DNA from 4 places in the Mesorhizobium newzealandense genome. Region 1 is predicted to be linked to each of the others. Evidence: riboswitches for the same ligand, from Rfam matches in the RefSeq annotation. Region 1 holds a riboswitch; each other region holds the start of a gene.
What was found. A riboswitch is a leader RNA that binds a small molecule or an ion and turns the genes downstream of it on or off. The one in region 1 is predicted to bind cobalamin.

Region 1 (4,401 bases):
GCGCCATGAAGCCCGCGCTTGCAAAGCCCTTGGCGCCGGGAGCGCGAAAGATTTCCGAATAGGGATTTTGCATGGTCCGGTTCCTCGACAAAGGCAGATTCGACAATTACATACGAAGCGTATGATTGTTAGATAGATCATACGCCGCGTATGTCAATTGGCATACGGTGCGTATGTTAATAGGTCCAGAAGCCATGCACAAACCTCGCAAGGAAATGATCGCCGAGACCCGCGCCAAGCTGATCGCGGCGGCCCGCCATGCCTTCGGTACGATCGGCTATGCCCAGGCCTCGATGGATGATTTCACTGCCTCGGCCGGGCTGACGCGCGGCGCACTCTATCATCACTTCGGCGACAAGAAGGGATTGCTGCAGGCGGTCATCGCCGAAATCGACGGCGAGATGGCGGCGCACGTGAACGAAGTGGCGTCGAGAGCGCCGACCCGCTGGCAGCATTTCGTCGACGAATGCACGACCTATATCGAGATGGCGTTGGAGCCGGAAATCCAGCGCATCATGTTCCGGGACGGCCCGGCCGTGCTGGGGGATCCGGCACAATGGCCGAATGCCAATGCGTGCATCGCTTCAATGACCGGCCATCTGACGACGTTGCAGGAGGAGGGGGTTGTCGTCCCCAGCCTCGACCCCGAAACCGCCTCGCGGCTGATCAACGGGGCGAGCAGTCAGGCGGCGCAACGGATCGCCAATTCGAGCGACCCCGAAGCGACGTCGAAGAAGGTGGTGACGGCGTTCAAGCAACTGCTCGAAGGCCTGCTCAAAAAGCCCGATCCGCAGCCGAACTGAAATCCACATAGGCGGTTCGGCGCCATTGCCCGCAATTGACAATAGCCGGTTTGAGCGCATCCTCTCGCGCCATCTCTGAAGCGGAGATTCGGGGCATGTGGGATTTCGATATCGGCAGGTCAGTGTCCATCATGACGCGGACCTGGCCCTTCATTCTCTTTCGCATGATCGTCTATTTCGGCATCACGCTGGCCTACATCATTGCGACCGGTACGGGCGCCTCCGTTGGCTATGGCGTCGGCCATATCTCCACCGATCCTGACGGCCCGCTGTCCTTTGCCTTTTGGGGCGGCGTGGTCGGTTTCGGCGTCGTCTCGATCGCCGTCTACTGGATCCGCGAATACATCCTCTACGTCGTCAAGGCCGGCCATATCGCCGTCATGGTCCATCTGATCGACGGCCGCGACATTCCCGACGGCCAGGACCAAATTGCCTACGCCAAGGACATCGTCACCCGGCGTTTTGCCGAGGCCAACATCCTTTTCGTCGTCGACCAGCTGGTCAAGGGTGCCATCCGCGCCATCACCGGCCTGATCGGCGGCATCGCCGCCTTCCTGCCAATTCCGGGCTTGGGCGGCCTGGTCTCCTTCATCAACACGGTGATCCGCCTGTCTCTGACCTATGTCGACGAGATCATCCTGGGCTACAACATCCGCATCAATTCAGCCTCGCCGTTCGAGACGGCGCGGCAAGGCGTCGTGCTCTACGCCCAGAACGGCCAGACCATGGTCAAGAACGCCGTCTGGCTGGCGGTCATCATGTGGGGGGTGTCCTTCGTCATCTTCCTGCTGATGCTGGCGCCTGCCGGCGCCATTCTTTTCCTCATGCCCGGGCAACTCGCCGGCTGGGCCTTCGTGCTCGCCATCGTCTTCGCCTGGGCCTTCAAGGCCGCCTTCATCGAACCCTTCGCCATCGCCTGCCTGATGCAGGTCTATTTCAGGACCATCGAGGGCCAGGTGCCCGATCCCGAGTGGGACGCCCGGCTGGCCGAGGCGTCGTCGAAGTTCAGCGAGCTCAAGGACAAGGCGCTGGCCTCCTTCGACGGCTCGCGCTGGGGTACGGCCGGCGCGACACACTGATCAGCGGCGGCCGCCGTCGCCGGTGCGGCGCCGACGGCGTTGAGGCGCGTTACGGTCGATTTGAGCGGCACTTCGCCTTGCCCGGAAAAAATCTCGCTCATGATCAGCTCCGGCAGCGGCAAGCGGCGTCCCCAGCCATGCGTTTCAAGGTCCGGTTTTGGCGCGAACTCCGAGACGCGGCCGACGCAGAGATAGGCGACCGGCGTCACATGCTCGGGAATTGACAGCAGGTCTTTCAACGCTTGCGCCTCGATGATGCTGACCCAGCCGACACCAACACCTTCGGCGCGCGCCGCCAGCCAGAAGTTCTGCACCGCGCAGACCGTGCTGTAGAGGTCCATCTCGGGATTGTGCCAGCGCCCCAGCGGCGAACCCTTCGAGCGCTGCCGGTCGCAGGTGATGCAGATGTTGAGCGCGCTTTCGCAGATGCCTTCCAGCTTGAGCTTGCGGTAGAGCGCCTGTCGCTCTTCCGCGATGGCTGGCAACTCCTGTTCGCGCGCCGCCAGGAACAGGTCGCGCACTTTCTGCCGTCGCTCGGCGTCGCGAATGACGATGAAGTTCCACGGCTGCATGAAGCCGACCGAGGGCGCGTGATGGGCCGCAAGCAGCAGCCGCGCCAGAACGTCATCGTCGAGCGCGGTCGGCAGGAAATGACTGCGGACGTCGCGCCGCGTGAACATGGCGTGGTAAACCGCATCGCGCGCACTCTGGTCAAATCCGTCGCCAACTGGAGCGGTCATGTGTTCCGGCATCGCGTGTCCCCTTGCGATTGCAGCAGTTCCAACTGTCAAAGCGTACTTTGTGCGTGCAAGTGGAGGCACATCGCTCTGATGCCGTCCGCCTGACCATGCGGATGACGATGTCTGCCAGGCCGGTCTTCTGGCTCGGGATCAACCCGCGTCCGGTGCCTTCCCGTCATCGACAGTGGCATTTACCGGCGCGGTCCCCCTCACAGCGTTGGGCACGCCACGGAATTTAACCGTGTTCCCGATTCTCCCGCTTGCGGCGGGCACCAGGCAGCGACACGACCTTACGCCGAAGCGCTGACGACGCCAATGCCTGCAGCGAAACCAAAGGACGCAGGCGTGATTTTCCCCAGTCATCAACCGCCTGCGCATGGCCTTTGTCGATCCGGGTCACTAGATTAGGGTGATGACCACCCGTCTCTACAGCCATCCGATCTTCCTCGAGCACATCACGCCGCCCGGCCATCCCGAGCGGCCCGACCGCTTGCGCGCCATCGAGCGGGTGCTCGACGACGAGGCTTTTGCCACGCTCGATCGTGTCCAGGCGCCGGAGGGCGACGAGGCCACCATCCTCTACGCGCATCCCGCCGATTTCGTCGCCCGCGTCCGCGCATCCATTCCCGACACTGGCATTGCCCGCATCGATGCCGACACCACCGCCAGCCCGAAGAGCTGGCAGGCGGCGATCACGGCGATTGGTGCTGCCAACGCTGCCGTGGACGACGTTTTCACAGGCCGCGCCGACAATGTCTTCGTCGCCGCCCGGCCGCCCGGCCACCATGCCGAAAAGACCACGGCCATGGGCTTCTGCCTCTTCAACACGGCGGCGATCGCGGCGCGCCATGCACAGAGGAAACATGGCGTCGAGCGCGTCGCCGTCGTCGACTGGGACGTGCATCACGGCAACGGCACGCAGGATATTTTCTGGGACGATCCGACGGTGCTCTATTGCTCGACGCACCAGATGCCGCTCTATCCCGGCACCGGGGCAAAGAGCGAGACCGGCGCCGGCAACATCGTCAACGCACCGTTGGCGCCGCAGACCGGCAGCGAGGTTTTCCGCGACGCCTTCCTGTCGCGGGTCCTGCCGGCGCTCGACAATTTCGCGCCGGACCTGATCATCATTTCGGCCGGGTTCGACGCGCATCACCGCGATCCATTGGCCGAAATCAACCTGACTGAGGATGATTTCGACTGGGCGACCGGCCAGCTGATGCAGCGCGCCACGCGCCACAGCGGCAACCGGCTCGTCAGCCTGCTCGAGGGTGGCTACGATCTGCAGGGACTGGCATTTTCGGTCGCCGCCCATGTCGGGCGACTGATGAAAGGATGAATGATGGCTGGTGAGACCAACGAAGACATCATGGCGATGAGCTTCGAACAGGCACTCGACGCGCTGGAGAAGATCGTCGATGATCTGGAGCGTGGCGACGTGCCGCTCGACCAATCGATCCGCATCTACGAGCGCGGCGAGGCGCTGAAGGCACATTGCGACCGGTTGCTGAAGGCCGCCGAGGACAAGGTCGAGAAGATCAGGCTGTCGCGCGACGGCAAGCCTGTTGGAACGGAGCCGCTCGACGCCGACTGAGGCATGCTCCCGAACGATGGTCTTTGCCTCACCGGTTTTTGGACATGATCATGATCGAGGATGGAATTCGTCTCGATTGAAACGGCTTCAGGAAGAGGAGGTTCGGAAACGATGTGCAGAAACATCAAGACCCTGTTCAATTTTGATCCGCCTGCAACCCATGACGAGGTGCGCGACGCCGCGCT
Region 2 (4,401 bases), on a different contig from region 1:
GCGCATCTCGGCCCGCGCCCACGGCATCGCGACGGCTGGCGACCTACGCGACTACTACCGCCTGTCGCCCGCCGACATGAAAGGCCGGCTCGAGGAACTGGTCGAACTTGGCGAACTGTTGCCCGTGCGTGTCGAAGGCTGGGACAAGCCGGCTTATCTTCATAAGGACGCGCGCCTGCCACGCAAACTCGAGGCCCGCGCCCTGCTGGCGCCGTTCGATCCGGTCGTCTTCGAGCGGTCGCGCACCGAGCGACTGTTCGATTTCCACTACCGCATCGAGATCTACACCCCGGCCGAAAAGCGCCAATACGGCTACTACGTCCTGCCCTTCCTGCTCGGCGACAGGATCGTCGCGCGCGTCGACCTCAAGGCCGACCGGCCGGCTGGCGTGTTACGCGTCCATGCTGCTTACGCCGAGCCCGGCGCGCCCGCTGAAACCGCTGGTCAGCTGTTCGAGGAACTGAAGCAGATGCAAGGCTGGCTTGGACTAGAGAGAATGGAAATCACACCGGCCGGCGACTTGGGTCCGGCACTGCTGAGCTTGAACCATCAGGGCCGCTCTTGACATCAGCCGTCGGCCGCAGACGTTTGAGGGAGTTTTGTCGGCCCAGGTTCAATCATGGCATCGCAAGAGGTTCTCGACCTGATCCACGAGGCGTTGATTGCACATGGGATCAACACCATCCGTGGACAGCACGATGTCAGTCTTGAGCTGGAAAACCTGCGGTTTGAAGCCGAAATCTTGGATAGGGAGCAGCGAGACTCGACACTCTGGCTTGTCGTCGAAATCCATATCTTCTCGCCGTTACTGGGCACTCAGCCCGTCATCGAATCGTTCGTTGGAATGGGCGACACACGTCAACAGGCGACATTCCAGGCATTCGGAAAGTTCCTGATCGGCGTATTTCATGTGTTGATCGAGGGCCTTGCAAAGCATGTTTGCGACAACATGCAAGCCGACATCGAGTTCTGGCAGCGCAATGATGCCAGCTGGAAGGTGTATGCCGGGCCTGTCATTACCCAGGCTGTAGTGGAATGCACGCTTAACCGGACATATCCGGCGTTCTATGCCCAGCTGGAAAAACTGTTCTCCGCCAATGTGCGCCCCGGCAGTCATTTCGTCCGGATTTTCGTAGCGAGCCATGGCGGAGAACTTATCGGCAAAGAAGTTCTCCTGGACAACGAAACATGGCCTGAAGGCCAAGCTGCTTGTTAGTCAGGATTGGCATCACGGCGATGGGTATCAGGCATTGCGCCATGTCATTCTTGCGTTGCCAGAAGAGAAGGCTGCCAAACCGAGTTTGTTGGGCACCGCCGCAAACTGGTTAAGAGGTCGCACTAAGAAGCCAATGGATACATGATGGACATCAAGCCGCAACTAACGCTCACCCCGCGTTGACACCGCTGCCTGCAAAAGCCTAAATCCGCTCCAGACGGTCCCCTGCCCGCAACGGCAAGGGCCAAGAGGGAATGCGGTGCGGGACAAAAATCCCAAATCCGCGGCTGTCCCCGCAACTGTAAGCGAAGAGCCAAGGCCGAAAGCCACTGGGACGGTCCCGGGAAGGCGGCACCAAGGCGATGACCCGCGAGCCAGGAGACCTGCCGTCTACGACTACAGAATCCGATCGCCCGGCGGGTTTCCGGGCAAGGAGTTCGATTTTTGGACCATGACAGCAGTTTTTCGGCTGGCACAGCGGACAATTCGTCCGGCGAGAGCGATGCTCTTGCCGGCGTAACCGTCATCGTCTGTGCTTCCTGTCGCGATGAAACCGGTTCCGACGCTCATCCCCGCGCCGGCGAACTGCTGGCGCAGGATGCGCGCCGCGCCGCTTCTGGCGAAGATGTCCGGGTCTTCAGCGTCGAATGCCTCGGCAATTGCAAGCGCCGGCTTAGTGCCGCCATCCTGCGCGATGGCTGCTGGAGCTACGTCTTCGGCGACCTGACCGCGACCAGCGGCGCCGACCTCGTCTCCGGAGCAAAACTCTTCGCCACCTCGACGGACGGCCTCATTCCGTGGCGCGGCCGCCCCGATAGCCTGAAGCGCGGCCTCGTCGCCCGCATCCCTCCCCTCGACCTATTGAAGGACTGATCATGACCGCTTCCGTCTCCCGCGTCCCCTGCACCGTCGTCACCGGCTTCCTCGGCGCCGGCAAGACGACGCTCATCCGCCACCTCCTGGAAAATGCCGGCGGCAAGCGGCTGGCCATCATCGTCAACGAGTTCGGCGACATCGGCATCGACGGCGAGATCCTGAAGGGCTGCGGCATCGACACCTGCCCGGAGGAAAACATCGTCGAGCTGGCCAATGGCTGCATCTGCTGCACCGTTGCCGACGATTTCGTGCCGGCACTCGACCAGATCCTGTCGCTGACACCAAAGGTCGACCACATCCTGATCGAGACCTCCGGCCTCGCTCTGCCCAAACCGCTGGTCCAGGCTTTTCAGTGGCCGACAGTGAAGAGCCGCGTGACGGTCGATGGCGTCATCGCCGTCGTCGATGGACCAGCACTGGCCGAAGGCCGTGTCGCCAACGACATCGACGCACTTCAGGCACAGCGCGCACAGGACACGACGCTCGATCACGACGATCCGGTCGAAGAAGTGTTCGAGGATCAGATCGCCTGTGCCGACCTGATCATCCTGTCGAAGAGCGACCTGATGGACGCCGCCGGCTCCGCCCGCGCCAACGCCATCATCAACGAGCACATCGCCCGCGCGGTGAAAATCGTGCCGACGTCGCAGGGCAAGGTCGATCCGTCGGTGCTGCTCGGCCTTGGCCTTGCCGTCGAGGACGACATCGAAAACCGCAAGACCCATCACGACGACGAGCTCGACCACGAGCATGATGACTTCGACAGTTTTATTGTCGACATAGCCTCGATCGCCAATCCGGATGAGCTGGCAAAACGCGTCGCTACCGCCGCCGAGGAAGAAAACGTGCTGCGCGTGAAGGGCTTCGTCGAGGTCGGCGGCAAGCCGATGCGGCTCTTGCTGCAGGCTGTCGGACCGCGCGTCAATCATTACTATGACCGCGCCTGGACGGCGCAGGACGACCGCCGCTCGCGCCTCGTCGTCATCGGCCTGAAGGGGCTGAACCGCCCGGCAATCGAGCGTATACTCGCCGGCTGACGCACACCACGGGCCGCGATGCACATCCTCACCACGACATCCGCCTCGCTCGACGATCTCGCCGAGCCGGTCGATCTGCGGCAGACGCCGGCGGATATCGTGGCCCTGTCCTTCACCGACAGCGATCTCGCCGGGCTGGCGGCGGCGTGGAAGGCCGACGCCGACCGCCTGCCCTCGATGCGGCTGGCTGCCCTCCGTGACCTGCGCCATCCCATGTCCGTCGACCTCTGGGTCGACAGCGTCGCCCGCCACGCCAAAATCATCCTTGTGCGCATCCTCGGCGGCTACGACTGGTGGCGCTATGGCTGCGACCAGCTTGCCTTGACCGCCCGCGCTCGCGGCATAAAACTGGCGCTGCTGCCCGGCGAATGCCGCGACGAGGATCTGCGCCTGATCGAAGCCTCGACGCTGCCGCGCGAGGAGCTTGACGCTCTGCTCGACTATTTCCGCGAGGGCGGCCCGGCGAATATGAGCGCGCTGGTACAGAAGCTGGCGCGGCTGGCTGGAGCCAGGAGCACCGTCACAGCACCGGTCGCGGTACCAAAGGCCGGATTTTATGAGCCAGGACGCGGCGTCGTTGACGACCCGAGTGCTGTCCGGATCCCGATGAACGGTAGCGATCCTGCCCACGTCCGCGCCCCCGTCACCCCCATCCTGTTCTACCGCTCGATGCTGCTGGCGGCCGATGTCGCGCCGATCGGCGCGCTTTTTGAAGCGCTGCGGCAGCGCGGCATCAACCCGGTCCCCATCTTCGTCTCCAGCCTCAAGGATCCAGCATCCCTGACGTTCGTGGAAACCGCACTGACCACGCTCAAACCTGCCGCCATCATCACCGCGACCGCCTTCGCGTCCGGCGCCGAACCCGGCGTTGAAACCCTGTTCGACCGCGCCGGCGTGCCTGTCTTCCAGGTCATCGTCGCCACCACCCGCCGCGATATCTGGGAAAACAACCAGCGCGGGCTGGCACCCGCCGACCTCGCCATGCATGTCGTGCTGCCGGAGCTCGACGGCCGCATCCTGGCCGGTGCGATTTCCTTCAAGGGCGAGAGCGAGGTCGATCCCGCACTTGGTCACCGCGCCTTCGCCAACCGGCCGGAGCCCGACCGCGTCGCGCAAGTCGCGGACCGCGTCGCAGCCTTCATCAAGCTGCAGGAAACGCCCCGCGCCGAACGCAAGCTGGCGATCCTGATCCCCGATTATCCGAGTGCGCCCGGCCGCACCGGCTATGCCGTCGGCCTCGATGTGCCGTCCAGCGCGGTGGCCATGCTGCAC
Region 3 (4,401 bases), on a different contig from region 1:
CGATGAAGATCGGCAAAGAGAACAAGGCCGAGATCGACCGCCGCGTGAAGCAGGCGGCCGAAATCCTGCAGCTGACCAAATATCTCGACCGCCTGCCCAAGGCGATGTCGGGCGGCCAGCGCCAACGCGTCGCCATCGGCCGCGCCATCGTGCGCAATCCGAAAGTGTTCCTGTTCGACGAGCCGTTGTCGAACCTTGACGCGGCGTTGCGCGTCGCCACCCGCATCGAGATCGCCAAGCTCAAGGAATCGATGCCCAACACGACCATGATCTACGTCACCCACGACCAGGTCGAGGCGATGACGCTAGCCGACCGCATCGTGGTGCTCAAGGAAGGCCATATCGAGCAGGTCGGCACCCCGATGGATCTCTACAAGAAGCCCGGCAATCTGTTCGTCGCCCAGTTCATCGGCTCGCCGGCCATGAACATCCTGCCGGCGACCATCGACAAGACTGGAAACCCGACCGTCGTCAGCCATGTCGGCGGCCGCAAGGCGACGGTACCGATCGCCACGCCGGCATCGGCAAACGGTGCTTCGGTGAGCTTCGGCGTCAGGCCGGAGGACCTGACGATCGCCAGCGGCGCGGACTATCTGTTCGAGGGAACGGTGGACTATGTCGAGCAGCTCGGCGAGGTCCAACTTGTCTATGTCGACATCGGCCGCGCCGACCTGCCGCTGGTGACCAAGATGCCAGGCAATGTCGAGGTCAAGCGCGGGGCGACGCTGCGGCTGAGCGCGGACGCCAGCGACCTTCACATCTTCGACGCCGACGGGCACTCCTTCTCGCTCCGTCAGCCGGAAGCAAAGGCGGCCTGAGGTCAGGACATCGGAGGCGCATAAAAAGCAAAAAGCGGCGGGCACGGGCCCGCCGCTCTCTGTTTGGAGATCAGCTTCGGCTGTTGGTTAGCGGCCGAAGAGGTTCCGGTCGCTGCCCTGAGGGGCGGACTTCTGTACGTCGCCCGACGAGTTGAGCAACTTGTAGACGGGCGATTCGCTGTTGCGGATCGAGCCCGTATTCGAGACGTCGACGTTGACGGTCGCCTGCTTGTTGATGTCGGTGCCGCCAACATTGTCGTTGCCGGCATAGGCGCTGCCGGCGGCAATCAGAAGAGCGGCGGCAGTAAGAGCAATCTTTTTCATTTTTGATACTCCGGTATTTTCGAATTCGAGGCGGCAGGTTGACCCGCCGCCTCGCCGTCGGATGCTAGTTTCGGATGTCAGTTGTTGCCGAACAGGTTGCGGTCACTGCCATGGGTGACAGGCGTCTGCGCAGCCGGCTCGGACTTCTTGGTGGAAGCCGTGTACGAGTTGTCGACCGAGGCGGCAGGCTGGTTGGCGCCGTTGGAGCCAAAGTTGTCGCTTCCGGCGAAAGCGCTGCCGGAAATGGCCAGAACGGCGGCGGCAGCAATAAGGATCTTGTTCATTTCAGCTCTCCTGAATTTTGAATTTCTGGATTTTGCCAGGGCGGCGGGCGAGCCCGCCACCTCCTGGGAATCGGCGTTAGTGGCCGAAGAGGTTACGGTCGCTACCCTGGACAGGCGTCTGAGCAGCCGGTTCCGACTTCTTGATCGAAGCGGTGCGCGAGCTGTCGACAGCAGTGGCCGCCGCGGCGTTCGAACCATAGTGGTCGCTACCGCTAGCGAAGGCGCTGCCGGAAATGGCCAGAAGGGCGGCGGCAGTGAGAATGATCTTTTTCATTTTTTGGTACTCCAGTATCTTTCCGTCCGTCTAGCGGCGTGTCTTGGGATGAAATCGCGTCGTTCGGACCGCCCCGATGTGGGAAAGCCATCCAGCCATTTCCAATCACGAAGTTGTTCCGCGTGGACCAAGAATCTGCCACTTGAAATTGTGCCAAGAGCGTCTACACCAGTTGTTTTTCTTCGTAATATCAATTAGTTATGTAAAATCGGCACCCCGATCACCAACTGTGTCGGAGGCCCAGCGTTCACACCGTCCTGCACGCACCGTCAACAGAAACGAACCGTTCGGTTCGATTTTAGAGACTGCTAATAGTCACTTTTCGAAACCGTTAACCTTTCTTGGGCCCTGGCAAGGGGTCGGATTCGAGGAGATTGCAGCCGGCTATGGCTGCCGAAGAGATCGGATTTCGGCTCCGCAATCGCCAGCCGGAGCATTTCGCATGCGTGTCGCGCCGCATGGATACGATGTCGTTTTCATGCCGATGGCGCGCCCGCGATCGTGATTAGATCATGTCATCTCAGGTGCCGCTTCGTGACGACGAAGCGGAGAATTGGGAAGCCGGTCAGAATCCGGCGCTGCCCCCGCAACGGTGGTGGAGTTCAAGTCGCAACGGGAGACCACTGGGCAAACGCCTGGGAAGGTGTCGCGACCGTCCGCAAGGACACTCCAGAGCCCGGAAACCAGCCCGAGATATTTGAACTCGACTGATCGCGGTGGGCGGTCAAGAGGTGGATAGTGCATGTCCGGCGCTTCGCCGGCCTGCGTCCGATCCTTCCTCCATCACCACCAGTTCAGTCCTTGGCTATGAGGACAGGACATGGACGCGCGCAACGACATGCTGAGGCTGCTGCAGGGCCGCAGGAACGGCTTCTCGCTCGAGCAGCCCTTTTACACCGATCCCGACTATTTCAAGCTCGACATGGAGCTGATCTGGTATCGCGACTGGCTGTTCATCGGCCATGATTGCGAGCTGCCGAAGCCGGGCAGCTACATTACCGCGCAGATCGGCGACTATCCGGTCGTGCTTGTTCGCGACCAGAAGGGCAATATCAACGCCTTTCACAATTCCTGCCGCCATCGCGGCAGCCGAGTCTGCAATTCAGACAAGGGCACGGCGGCAAAGCTGGTCTGCCCCTATCACCAGTGGACCTATGAGCTGGACGGAAGGCTGTTGTTTGCCCGGCAGATGGCAGACGGGTTCGACAAGAGCCAGTTCGGCCTGAAGCCGATCGCCTGTGAAAGTGTCGGCGGCTACATCTTCATCTGCCTGGCCAAGGAGCCGGCGGATTTCGCACCGATGCGGGCGATGATCGAGCCCTACCTTTTGCCGCACCGGCTGCGCGAGGCCAAGGTGGCGTTCGAGTCGACCATTGTCGAGAAGGGCAACTGGAAGCTGGTCTGGGAAAACAACCGCGAGTGCTACCATTGCGCCGGCAATCACCCGGAGCTTTGCAAGACGTTCCCGGAGGCACCGACGGTGACCGGCGTGCAGGGCGCCGACAGCGACCCGGAAATGCTTGCGCACTGGGCGAAATGCGAAGCGGCCGGCCTGCCGAGCAAATTCCGCATCGATGCGGCCGGACAGTACCGCGCCACCCGCGCGCCGCTGCTGCGCGACGCCGTCAGCTACACCATGAACGGCAAGCGGGCGGTGAAGAAGAACCTCTCCGACACCGTCTCTGCCGACCGGATCGGCACCTTGATGCACTATCACTATCCGACGACATGGAACCACATCCTCATCGACCACGCGGTGACGTTCCGCGTGCTGCCGATCAGCGCCACGGAAACGGCAGTGACGACCAAATGGCTCGTCCACAAGGATGCGGTCGAAGGCGTCGACTACGATCTCGCCGAACTCACCCATGTCTGGACCGAGACCAACGACCAGGACCGCCGCATCGTCGAGGAAAACGCCTTCGGCATCCTGTCGCCCGCCTACGAACCAGGGCCCTATTCGGAGCTGCATGAGGGCGGCGTAATCCAGTTCGTCGAATGGTACGCGTCGTTCATCGGTCCGCGGCTTGCCGAAGGCGGCCGGCCGGCGCTGCGCAGCGTTGCCTAGTGCATGGCGCTCAAAAATGGCCCCTGGTTTTGAGACAACGACATGCAAGGAAACAAGACCTGAAGCGCGTCGCATGAATCCGTTTCGAAGCGACGCGCTTTGGTGCATGTCGCCCAAGAGTGCGCAGCGGTTTTGGGATCACGACATGCACGGAATAAAAGGGACAAGAGGATGAATGCGATGACGGACCTTGGCCTCTATCGCCATCTCGACCAGATGACGCCCTGGAACGACAGGCTCCAGGTGCTGGAAGTGATCGGCGTCAGTGACGAAGCGCCTGATGTGAAGACCTTCACCTTCCGCTCCGACAACCAGACCTGGTTCCGCTACAAGCCGGGCCAGTTCGTGACGCTGGAACTGCCGACCGCCGATGGGCCGCTGATGCGCACCTACACGCTGTCGTCTTCGCCATCGCGGCCGTTCTCGATCGCGGTGACGATCAAGGCGCAAGCGGGCAGCATCGGCACACGCTGGATGTTCGACCATCTGACGCCCGGTTCGCATGTGAAGGCCTATGGGCCGACCGGTGACTTTTCGCTGCACAGCCACCCGGCGGCCAAGTATCTGTTCATTTCGGCCGGCTCCGGCGTGACGCCGATGATGTCGATGCTGCGCTGGCTGAACGACTGCGCG
Region 4 (4,401 bases), 480 kb from region 1:
CCTTCATCGGCGGCGACAATTACAAGATCGCGCTCGAGGCGGGCAAGTACACCGCCAAGACCTTGCTGCCCGACGGCGGCGAAGCAGCGGTGCTCCAGGGATTGCCGAGTTCGACGCCCGCGGTCGAGCGGCTTAACGGCTTCAAGGACGGCGTCAAGGAGAATGCCAAGATCCAGATCGTGGCCGAGCAGGCCGCCGACTGGGTGCCGGACAAAGCCCAGACCGCCTTCTCGGCCATGCTGCAGGCGCATCCCGACATCAAGGTGCTTTATGCCAGCAACGACATGATGGCGGCCGGCGCGCTGCTTGCCGCCAAGGGTGCCGGCAAGGACGTCAAGATCATCGGCACCGATGGCTTGCCGGGACCTGCCGGCGGCATCGAAGCGGTAGCGAAAGGCGACTGGGCGGCGACCTTCACCTATCCGACCGGTGCCAAGGAAGCGATCGAGATGTCGAAGAAGATTCTGCTCGATTGCGCCACTTCGGTGGAGCCGACAGTGACAGTGGAGACGACGGCGATCACGGCGGAAAATGCCAAGCAGATGATGGGGAAGTGAGGGGAGCCAGCCACTAAGGTTGGATATGACAAGGCCCCGCGCGGGGCCTTGTTGTGTTTTGGAGGCAAGACCAATCCTGCAAAGAATGGCTGCTTCGCGCCTGATGACAGTCGCAGAGATCAGTTTACCGCTTCCTCAAAGCAGACATCGTTGGCACGCATAGCGCGAGCGGTCGTGTGACCTACCTTCCCGCCGATTGGCCCGAAGAACGCCCAGTTGTCTCTTGCTGCCTGCTGTATCGTCGCGAAGGGTGCGGGTCACGCCTTGTTCTTGGTTAGACGCTCCAGCGCATCCACAATCAAATCGCAGAATTTTTGATGGTCGAGCTTCATCGCCACGGTGTGGCGGAAGTCGACCTGCTCGCTCGCCGTGCCCCCGAAATGGTGCATGCCACCCATCTTCTCGAAATTGCAGACGGTCATGCCCTTGGTCCACCGGCCGGCAAGCTCGACGCGGATATCGGCCTTCTCGGTGGTGAAGACGGTCGGGTCGATCATAGCCGCGACGCAGCACGCGTCATGGACGGCGGGATACTCGATCTGCAGGAGGCCCCCATGCGTGGTCGCTATGAACTCCCAGATATCGAGGATGAACTTGGCTATCTCGCCGCCGACGGCGCGCACCCGGTCCTGAAGCTTCGTGGTGGCGAGCGCCTGATGTGTCAGGTCGAGACCCACCATGGTGACGTCCCATTTGGCCCGGAACACCACGTCGGCGGCCTCCGGATCGGCATAGACGTTGAACTCCGCCGCGGGCGTGATGTTGCCCCTGGTATAGCTTCCCCCCATCGCGACGACCCGTTTCACCCGCTCGACGATGCGGGGGTCCTTGCGCACGGCAAGCGCGATGTTGGTGTAGGGACCGACCGGCACCAGAGTGATCGTCTTTGGCTCATGCGCCATGACGGTGTCGATGATGAAGTCGACGGCGTGCCGCTTGTCGAGCTCGAACGAGGCGGGCGGCAGTACGGGGCCGTCGAGCCCGGTCTCGCCGTGGATCTCGACGGCCAGCACCTGATCGATGAGGAGCGGCCCGGGAGAGCCCTTCGCCACCGGCACCTTGATGCCATAGGCGGTGCATACGGAAAGCGCATTGCGCGTGGTGTTCTCGACATTGTGGTTGCCCGAAACCGTAGTGATGCCGAGGAGATCGATCTTCGGATTGCCTGCCGCCAGCAGGATGGCGATAGCGTCATCATGCCCAGGGTCGCAGTCCAGGATGATCTTTTCCATATGGCACCTCCTCTGCCGGCCGAGCCTGCCGCGACTACAGACTGCCGCCGCTTGCGCCGTCAAGGTTCTCGCCCTCGGCAACCGTAATGCCAACTCGCTCTGCCCCCCGGCCACCTTCTACCTCCGGCGGCGAGCCCGTTCCGAGCAGCTGCCACTGCCGCCGCCGTATTGCGCGACAAGCGGGGTTGACATCGTCGGGGAATATCGCTTCAAATGTAATGTTATTACATTTAGATGGAGCAGCGACGTCGCAAAAAACCATTGCGATGCGATCGATGGAAATCTACGCTGGGCCGGTGATGGTCCCCTGGCCGCAAGGCAAGGGGTGAAAAGGGAACACGGTGAGATCCCCAAGGGTCGAGGCCGTGGCTGCCCCCGCAACTGTAAGCGGCGAGCAAAATCCGTAAATGCCACTGGCCGGCAAGGCTGGGAAGGCAGGATGGCGCCACGACCCGCGAGCCAGGAGACCTGCCATCAGCATGAGTTGACCGGACGGGGTGTGCCGGGAGGAGACGTGGACGTCGGTCTTGTCGGCCGATTCGCCAACTTCCTTCCGTCGCCAATCGAGAAAGACGGAAAAGTTGGACGGCGCTACCGATCGTATTCACCGCATTATTGTCTGCACGCTTTGCCGCGACGTCCCGACAGGGATCAGGTCGGGTGAGAATCTGTGCACCGATTTACGTTCCCGGCTCTCGGCCCACCATGAACCCGCCGTGGCAAATGGCTTCATTGTCGAGGGCGTGGCTTGCATGGCCGGCTGTGCACGGCCCTTGACGGTTGCCTTCCAGGCATCGGGCAAGGCCGCCTATCTCTTCGGCTCCATCGATGCGCAGGCCGATGTCGGCGATCTCGTGCGATTCGCCAAGCTCTATGCTTCGCTCGCCGATGGCTGGTGCAATTCGGGACAGCGCCCGGCGGGATTGGCCGGCAAGACGCTGGCCCGCATCCCGGGTCCGGGCAATCTGGCGGGAAACAGCCGATGACAGCGCCGGTTCTCGAAGCGCGTGACCTCAGTGCCATGGCGAATGGCCGAGATATGGTCCATGCGGTCAGCCTCTCGGTGGGCGCAGGTGATCGCCTCGCCATCATCGGCCCCAACGGCGCCGGCAAGACCACGCTGCTGCGCATGCTGTCGGGCATGCTGCGGCCAAGTTCCGGCGAGGTGAAGCTTGGCGGGCGCCGGCTGGACAGGATTTCGGCCGCCGAGCGCGCACTGCAGATCGCCGTGGTCGGCCAGACCGACCAGCCCGATCCGCGGCTGGCGGTGATCGACTATGTCGAGCTTGGCCGGGTTCCGCACGCCGGGCTAAGGCGCAGGAGCGACGAACGCGACATTGTCGTCGACGCGCTGCGCCGGACCGGCCTGCTGCCGTTGCTTGGCCGCACCATCGGCTCGCTGTCGGGTGGCGAGCGCCAGCGCGCCCAGCTGGCGCGCGCCATCGCGCAGGAGCCAACAATTCTGTTCCTCGACGAGCCCACCAACCATCTCGACCCGCGCGCCCGCGGCGAACTGCTCGAACTCGTGGCCAGCTTCGGCATGACGGTGATCGCGGTGCTGCACGATCTGGCCCTGGTGGCGCCCTTCGCTACCAGGGTCGCGGTGATGAACAATGCCCGCCTGCAAGCGTTCGCCGCGCCGCGCGAAGCGCTGACCCAACAGCTGATCCGCGAGGTGTTCGGCGTCGACGTCTTTCGTCTGCGCCATCCGACTGAAGACCGCGAACTGACGGTGTTCGAGGTGCCGAACCGCGCCGTGCCGACATCCTGATCGAAGCCGTTCCGCCCAATCCCTGTTCAACAACGGAGCAATACCCTTGAAACGCCTCGCTTTTTCGCTCGTCTTCTCGCTGCTGGCCTCGACAGCTTTCGCCTTCCCTGTGACCGTCGACAGTTGCGGCAAACCGCTGACTTTCGACGCGCCGCCGAAGCGCGCCGTCATCCATGATCTCAACATGGCCGAGATGGCTTTCGCGCTGAAACTGCAGCCGTCGATCGTCGGCCTGACCGGCATCACCGGATGGTACAAGGTCGGCCCCGAATTCAAGGCCGAGCAGGGCTCGATCCCTGAACTCGCTCCCAAATATCCGACGCTTGAAAACCTCGTCGCGGTCGAGCCCGATTTCTTCTTCGCCGGCTGGTACTACGGCATGAAGCCGGGCGGCGAAGTGACGCCCGAAACGCTTGCCCCGCATGGCATCAAGACACTGGTGCTGACGGAAAGCTGCGTCCATCTCGACAAGAACCGCCCTGCCGCCTCGATGGACCTGCTCTATGGCGACGTCGAAAAGCTGGGCAAGATTTTTGGCAAGGAGGCTGAGGCGCAAAAGCTCGTTTCAGGCTGGAAGACGCAGCTCGCCGACATCACCGCCAAGGTCGGCGACCGCAAGGGCACGCGGGTGTTCCTCTATGATTCCGGCGAGGACAAGCCCTTCACCGCGGGCAAGTTCGCCATCCCCAGCGCCATGATATCAGCCGCCGGCGGCGACAACATCATGGCCGACATGGACACCAGCTGGGGCAACACGGACTGGGAAACGGTGGCCTCGCGCAATCCGCAATTCCTCATCCTGCTCGATTACCAGGACGGCGGCGGCTACAAGAAACTGCTC

Region 2: another riboswitch for cobalamin. It lies ahead of ACFSOZ_RS09110 (DUF1636 family protein); the one in region 1 lies ahead of bluB (5,6-dimethylbenzimidazole synthase).
Region 3: another riboswitch for cobalamin. It lies ahead of ACFSOZ_RS21155 (aromatic ring-hydroxylating oxygenase subunit alpha); the one in region 1 lies ahead of bluB (5,6-dimethylbenzimidazole synthase).
Region 4: another riboswitch for cobalamin. It lies ahead of ACFSOZ_RS37155 (DUF1636 family protein); the one in region 1 lies ahead of bluB (5,6-dimethylbenzimidazole synthase).

Annotation. Positions count from the first base shown of each region.
Region 1 covers NZ_JBHUGZ010000030.1:143,319-147,719, forward strand. The annotation lists gene ACFSOZ_RS34775 (MFS transporter) at 1-73, opposite strand, end outside; gene ACFSOZ_RS34780 (TetR/AcrR family transcriptional regulator) at 195-803, shown strand; gene ACFSOZ_RS34785 (hypothetical protein) at 899-1,882, shown strand; partial or broken gene bluB (5,6-dimethylbenzimidazole synthase) at 1,975-2,634, opposite strand; cobalamin riboswitch at 2,735-2,914, opposite strand; gene ACFSOZ_RS34795 (histone deacetylase family protein) at 3,035-3,961, shown strand; gene ACFSOZ_RS34800 (exodeoxyribonuclease VII small subunit) at 3,965-4,216, shown strand; gene ACFSOZ_RS34805 (DUF2277 domain-containing protein) at 4,328-4,401, shown strand, end outside.
Region 2 covers NZ_JBHUGZ010000007.1:64,293-68,693, reverse strand. The annotation lists gene ACFSOZ_RS09120 (winged helix-turn-helix domain-containing protein) at 1-565, shown strand, start outside; gene ACFSOZ_RS09115 (DUF6348 family protein) at 620-1,216, shown strand; cobalamin riboswitch at 1,418-1,621, shown strand; gene ACFSOZ_RS09110 (DUF1636 family protein) at 1,661-2,089, shown strand; gene cobW (cobalamin biosynthesis protein CobW) at 2,092-3,129, shown strand; gene ACFSOZ_RS09100 (cobaltochelatase subunit CobN) at 3,148-4,401, shown strand, end outside.
Region 3 covers NZ_JBHUGZ010000014.1:97,167-101,567, reverse strand. The annotation lists gene ACFSOZ_RS21175 (ABC transporter ATP-binding protein) at 1-818, shown strand, start outside; gene ACFSOZ_RS21170 (DUF680 domain-containing protein) at 906-1,142, opposite strand; gene ACFSOZ_RS21165 (DUF680 domain-containing protein) at 1,220-1,426, opposite strand; gene ACFSOZ_RS21160 (DUF680 domain-containing protein) at 1,503-1,700, opposite strand; cobalamin riboswitch at 2,206-2,406, shown strand; gene ACFSOZ_RS21155 (aromatic ring-hydroxylating oxygenase subunit alpha) at 2,521-3,768, shown strand; gene ACFSOZ_RS21150 (FAD-binding oxidoreductase) at 3,949-4,401, shown strand, end outside.
Region 4 covers NZ_JBHUGZ010000030.1:625,451-629,851, forward strand. The annotation lists gene ACFSOZ_RS37145 (substrate-binding domain-containing protein) at 1-557, shown strand, start outside; gene ACFSOZ_RS37150 (nucleoside hydrolase) at 815-1,789, opposite strand; cobalamin riboswitch at 2,073-2,279, shown strand; gene ACFSOZ_RS37155 (DUF1636 family protein) at 2,287-2,775, shown strand; gene ACFSOZ_RS37160 (ABC transporter ATP-binding protein) at 2,772-3,560, shown strand; gene ACFSOZ_RS37165 (ABC transporter substrate-binding protein) at 3,607-4,401, shown strand, end outside.